Regions from separate parts of the Fictibacillus halophilus genome, predicted to be linked through region 2. Evidence: predicted binding sites of a transcription regulator. Region 2 holds the regulator's gene; the other holds the start of a gene.

Region 1 (3,422 bases), on a different contig from region 2:
TTACTAAGAAGTTAATACCCGTTAAGAGCGTACCAATACCTGCGATCTGTAGACCGAGCAGATAATAGTTCTGTCCAGGTCCTGGACTGAGCTCGTTACTTGCAAGTGGCATGTAACTCGTCCAACCTGCTGATGGAGATCCACCGATAACGAATGAGATGTTGAACAACATCGCACCAATAAAGAACGTCCAGAAACTAACTGCGTTTAAATAAGGATAAGCTACGTCGCGAGCTCCAATTTGTAAGGGAACAACGACGTTAATCAAACCGATCAAGAACGGCATCGCCATGAAGATGATCATGATTGTACCGTGTGTTGTAAAGATTTCGTTATAGTGCTGTGAATCGAGGAACTTAGCCTCTGGAACCGCTAGCTGTGTACGCATTAAGAGGGCATCTACCCCACCGCGGAACAGCATTAAGACAGCGGATACGATATACATGATACCGAGTTTTTTATGGTCAACCGTTGTAAGCCATTCGTCCCACAACCATTTCCATTTTTTATATTTAGTAAGATAGAACAGGATACCCACCATCGTAAGTACGATGGATACGTCAGCACCATATATCATCGGGTCGCCTGTTACGAAAAATTCATCCCATTTCATATTGAAATGCCTCCTCTGTTAATGGGCATGAGAATCCCCATGAGACTCTGATTCTTCAAGCTTCTTCATCTCTTCTTCACGCTTCTTCTTTTCTTCCTTACCTGCTTTGGAGTGAGGAAGCTTCTCTTCATAACCTAAACGTTCGCGAGCATCTAACGCGTATTCAGGGTTTTTAGCATGATCTACCCAATCTAAGTGAGTAGAAGAGAAAGTCATTTGTTTCACGTGACCAGGAAGCATAAGCTTGTCATACTGACCCTTCGAAAGCTCAGGAGCATCAGCTTTTGTTTCACTCGCCCACTTATCAAACTCTGCATCAGACATAGCCAACACATCAAACGTATGGTTAGTAAATCCTTCTCCTGTAAAGTTAGAGTTACGTCCTTCATAAGTCCCTTGCTCGTCAGCTTGCAGATAAAGCTCTGTCTCCATGCCAGCCATCGCATATTTCTGACCACCTAACTGAGGTACCCAGAACGATGCCATCGAATCAGCTGAAGTCAGTTTGAACAATACAGGTCGATCTTCAGGAATGTGAAGATAGTTAACTGTTTCAATATCTTGCTCTGGATAGGAGAATACCCATTTCCAGTTTACAGACGTTGCATGAATCACCAACGGCTTTTGATCTTTCGACTCTTCAGGAGGTCCTTCAAGAGAATAGATACTCTTTACCGTTGGAATCGATAATGCGATAACGATAATAATAGGAATGATCCACCAAATCGTCTCAAGAAGATGACTTCCTTCATTATCAGGATCATATCCTTTATGGTTTTTGCGATCACGATATTTATAAACAATAAAAGCAGTAAGTGCGTAAACAACTAGTAGGATAAATAACATAAACCAGATGGAATACATGATCAGATCCCTCTGTTCTGCTCCTACAGGTCCTTTTGGATCTAAAACAATCATATCGCTGCAGCCGCTAAGCATAAATACGGCCATCAATAACCCGAATGTAAAAAACGGCTTCAACCGTCGCATCACCAGGTCCACCTTCCTTTCTCTATTTACAAGCATTTACTTTTGCCTAATAAAAAACGAACCAAGAGTGATTATAGAGCATTGTGAATTAAATCACAATGTAAAACATAGGCAAATTTTAAATGACAAAAAACCTTTGCTTTCATAGTACCAGAATCCTAATAAATGTGACTCTATCCACAACAAATGTCACGATTACTTCAAATAAAGCTCACAACTTTATCACAGTTTTGACATAGAATGTTCACGTTTTTGGAAGAGACTTCTTTCAATGGAAAACAATCTTGAGCTTTTTAAAAGTTCAGTTTTTACTTTTTACCCTATTTACACCCAACATACACCTGCCTATGTAAATTTTACAAATAAAAAACGACCTTGCCTGATTAAGACAAGATCGCTATTTCTTAAACTTTTATGCACTTACTTCAACTTGATTTTCAGTGTCATTGTATACACTTGTATCAAGCTGATTTTGAACCTTACTTGTTAACAATCCTGATGTCATCGCACCACTTACGTTAACAGCCGTACGACCCATATCGATTAATGGCTCAACAGAGATCAATAGACCTGCTAATGCGATAGGAAGATCCATTGCAGAAAGTACAAGTATTGCCGCAAACGTTGCTCCACCACCAACACCTGCTACACCGAACGAACTTAGCGCTACAACTACAATCAATGTCAACAAGAATGATGGTGACAACGGATCGATTCCCACCGTTGGAGCGATCATAACGGCTAGCATTGCAGGGTAGATTCCCGCACATCCATTTTGCCCGATAGAAAGACCAAACGAACCTGAGAAGTTTGCAATTCCGTCAGGTACACCCATGCTCTTTTGCGTACGAATATTTAATGGAAGCGCTCCTGCACTCGTACGTGAAGTGAAAGCAAAAGATAGTACAGGGAAAGATTTTTTCATATAAGTAATCGGGTTTAAACCTGCAAATGTTAAAAGCAATAAGTGAATTCCGAACATGATCAGTAAGGCGACATATGAAGCAATTACGAACTTACCTAGTTTCGCGATTGCATCCATATTGCTCAGTGCAACTGTTTTGGTCATCAACGCGAGAACCCCATAAGGAGTTAGTCGAAGAATCAACGTTACTACACGCATGATTACCGCATAAAACGCATCAACAATCTTAGCAAAAAGCTCTGCCTGCTCTTCTTGCTTACGTTTGACTCCTAGATAAGCCACGCCTAGGAATGCAGCAAATATTACTACAGCGATCGTTGAAGTCGGACGAGCTCCAGTAAAATCTAAGAATGGGTTAGCTGGTAATAATGAAAGAACCTGTTGCGGAAGTGTCAGATCTTTTACCTCGGCAAATGTACCTTCCATCTCTTCACCACGAGCAGTTTCTGCATCCCCTTGCTCGATTTGTACAGCTTCAAGATCAAAAACAGTAGAAGTTGCAATTCCGACAACCGCAGCAATTGCAGTCGTACCTATTAATATTCCGATAATCAATCCACTAAGTTTTCCGATGTTTCCTTTTAAGTTCAGACGCGTAAACGCTGAAAGGATTGAAATGAACACGAGTGGAACAACGATCATTTTTAAGAACGTCACATAACCGCCGCCGACTAGATTGAACCAGTCAGTCGACTTAGCAGCAACCTCAGAGTCTGCTCCATATCCGTACTGAAGTCCCAGTCCAAACAAAATCCCTAGACCAAGCCCCGTAAACACACGCTTTGAGAATGAGACGTGCTTTTTTTGCATGTAATACAAAACACCCAATAGTATAAGCATAATTGCTATATTCGATAAAACTAAACCAGTAGTCACCTACAAGCCCCCCTTTAG
Region 2 (3,422 bases):
CCTCTTTTTAATCATGATACACAGCTTCTGCCTGGGCTTCTCGTTCTTTTACGAGTGCTTCGACTTCGGCTTTCATGCGTTTTTTATAAGCGGCCTTCGATATGATGATGCTGATCTCATATAAAAGCAAGAGCGGGAACGTAACCATCAAGTGAGACAGCAGCTCTGGCGGTGTAATCAATCCCGCTACTACTAAAATCCCAAAGTAGGCTACTTTTCGAATGCTCTTAAGGAAATCAGGTGTTACGATTCCAAGTCGAGTCAGAAACATGATCAAGACTGGGAACTGGAACAACAGGCCGAACGGCAGTGTGATGTTGAATAGGAATGAGAAGTATTCTTGAATTCCGTATTCGCCTTCTACACTAAGTGCCACGGCGACATTTCCCATAAAGCTCACAACGAACGGAAACAGAATAAAGTACGAGAATGCGAGTCCCGTTAAGAAGAGCACGAATGCGATCGGGATGTACATAAGCGTTACTTTTCGTTCGTTCTCATAGAGCCCCGGGCTGATGAATGCCCAGAGTTGGTACAACACCACTGGTGCGGATAGGACGAGGCCGATGAAGAAGGCAAACGTCATGTACACGTTCAGTGGATCGGTTAGATGAAAAGCGTTCATCTGAATGTTCTTTGCGATTGGGTCACTTTGCAGATATACGATTACGGGCTTGGCTAAGAAAAATCCAGCGATCAAGAATAAGAAGAAGGCTAGAATCGCCCATATGATGCGCTTTCGTAATTCGCCAATGTGACCGTATAGCGACATATTTTTTTCAGAGGTCATAGACAAACATCCTTACTTCTTCAGTTGTTCGCTTTCCTTTTTGTCATCTTCTTCGTCCATCATGCCCTTTGTTGCATTTTTGAACTCGCGAAGCGTCTTACCTGCTGCTTTACCTAGCTCAGGCAGCTTTTTCGGTCCAAACATAACAAGAGCTGCAAGTCCGATTACCGCGATACTTCCTGGTCCTAACATAACGATTACCTCCTTGTTTTAAGAATAGTTTTTCATAAAATAAACAAGCGATTGCAATTCAACAGCTAAATCGATGTGATGAACACGAATCTCGGGTGAGACGGTCAATCGGGCGGGTGTGAAGTTTAAGATGCCTGTTACACCTGCGCGCTCGAGTTGATCGGCGATCGATTGAGCGGCTCCTACTGGAACGGTGAGGATCGCAACATCGATGCCTCGGTTCTTCAGTTCTTGCTCGATGTCTTCTGTGTGATAGATCGGAACTCCGGCAATTTCGCTGCCGATTTTTGCTCGGTCTACATCGAATGCGACTTCTATTTTGGTATTGTTATTTTTGGTGAAATTGTAATGTAAGAAGGCCGTGCCTAAGTTACCTACTCCGATTAATGCTACGGTTGTTGTTTCATCCTGGTTCAACGTCTTTGCGAAGAACGACAACAGATAATTAACATTGTAGCCATAACCTTTTTTGCCTAATGCGCCAAAGTAGGAAAAATCTCTGCGGATTGTTGCAGAATCTACTTTCACAGCTTCGCTTAATTCAGCAGAAGACACCCTTTGTTTACCGGAAGATGATAAGTTTTTCAAAAAACGATAATACAAGGGCAGCCGTTTTGCTGTTGCGTGTGGTATTTTTAACTGATCTTGGTTCATATTTGGAGCCCTCCAAGTTTAGAAAGCTTATCTATTCCTATTGTATCATATTTTGTCAGGGCTTGAAGAACGTAGAAAGTCCCCATTCTTTCCTCCTGTTTTCGAATGGAGGTATGTAGGCCCGATCACCATTCCCTTATCCGCTGCTTTACACATATCATAGACGGTTAACGCTGCTGCAGAAGCCGCTGTTAACGCCTCCATCTCAACACCGGTGCTGCCCTTCGTTTTCACTTCAACTTGGATGTTTAATTTAAACATGCTGTCCGCTAATTCATCCCATGAAAAAGACAGATCAACGCCAGTCAGTGATAACGGGTGACACATCGGAATCCAGTCAGAGGTTTTTTTCGCAGCCATGATTCCAGCGATCTGTGCGACGGCTAGAACGTCCCCTTTTTTAAATCCGTTTTCTTTGATCTTAAGGAAGACTTCTTCAGAAACCGTTACCCCGCTTACCGCTACGGCTGTTCGGTGAGATGTTTCTTTTTCCGAAATATCAACCATGCGCGCACGGCCTTCTTCGTTAAAATGGGTAAACTCTGTCATAAAACCCCTCCTCATGATGAATATACACGAAACCGCTTTTATTGTCGTTAAGATTTTACTTGTAATTATTGCAAAATGTTGAACATTCCCTTTGTTGGCGCGAATCTCCAAACTACGCTAAACTACTAGTTAGACAGGGTTATATTGTTTATTTAAGGGCTGATTGTATAAAAGCATGTTTGTGTAAGTAGTTGTTCTCCGCTCCAGGCACTTCGCTTTCCGTGGGGCAGGCGGTGAGCCCCTTGCCGCTTTGCGCCATTAAGGGTCTCACCTGACCGCTTGTCCCACAGGAGTCTCGTGCCTTGCGCTCCAACCAACTTATCAAAGAAGTACTTTTTCAGCATTATTCAAAAGTAACAAACAAGTCAATTAAATAAATAAAACCACCCGTTTTCCATAGAGGTGAAATTACAATGATTATTTTACAAGTTCAGGACGTTACGAAGTCGTTTGGCGCGGACGTTATTTTATCGAATATAAAACTAGAGGTTCAAAAAGGTGAGCGGATCGCGCTTGTTGGGCGGAACGGTGCGGGTAAATCTACGCTGCTACGCGTGATTACTGGTGAGTATTCCTACGATTCTGGTCATGTCATGATTCCGAAAGACGTGAAAACTGGTTATCTCGCACAAGATGCGGGGCTGGACTCCGATGAGTCGATTTGGAACGAGATGCTCTCGGTGTTTGAAGACCTTCGTAAAAAAGAGAAAAAGCTGCGTGAGATGGAAGCGCGTATGGGCGATCCAGAAGTGATTGCGAATGAAGCGGAGTATGAACGTCTCTTAAAAGACTATGATGCGCTGCAAGTAACATTTAAAGACGAAGGTGGCTATCAGTATGAAGCAGAAATTCGTACGGTACTTCACGGTTTTCAGTTTGCCGATTTTGATCGCGATACGAAGATCAACACATTAAGTGGAGGGCAAAAAACGAGACTCGCACTCGCAAAGCTCCTATTAACTAAACCAGATCTACTCATTCTCGATGAGCCGACGAACCACTTAGACATCAAAACGCTCACGTGGCTCGAGCAATATCTGCAGAGTTATCCCGGCGGCATTTTGATCGTCTCCCATGACCGGTATTTCCTCGATAAGATCGTAACGACCGTTTATGAGGTTTCTAGAAAACGTTCTTACCGTTTCACAGGTAACTATTCTAGCTATCTCGAGCAAAAAGCGGAGCGTTTCGCTCAAGAGATGAAAGAGTTTGAGAAGCAGCAAGAGCAGGTTGCGAA

What was found. The regulator Rex, encoded in region 2, represses fermentation and respiration genes when NADH is low (regulators of the CRP and FNR family bind a similar motif). The targets are predictions, from matches to a motif close to TTGTGAAATATTTCACAA.
Region 1: the regulator Rex is predicted to act here: its motif matches at 1,685-1,702, upstream of qoxA (cytochrome aa3 quinol oxidase subunit II).

The regions. Positions count from the first base shown of each region.
Region 1 covers NZ_JAEACF010000002.1:93,134-96,555, forward strand. Annotated here, with positions in the region: gene qoxB (cytochrome aa3 quinol oxidase subunit I) at 1-613, opposite strand, end outside; gene qoxA (cytochrome aa3 quinol oxidase subunit II) at 632-1,606, opposite strand; gene I5J82_RS17770 (L-cystine transporter) at 2,016-3,368, opposite strand.
Region 2 covers NZ_JAEACF010000004.1:9,586-13,007, reverse strand. Annotated here, with positions in the region: gene tatC (twin-arginine translocase subunit TatC) at 8-790, opposite strand; gene I5J82_RS19120 (twin-arginine translocase TatA/TatE family subunit) at 803-982, opposite strand; gene I5J82_RS19115 (redox-sensing transcriptional repressor Rex) at 1,001-1,636, opposite strand; gene moaC (cyclic pyranopterin monophosphate synthase MoaC) at 1,682-2,185, opposite strand; gene abc-f (ribosomal protection-like ABC-F family protein) at 2,599-3,422, shown strand, end outside.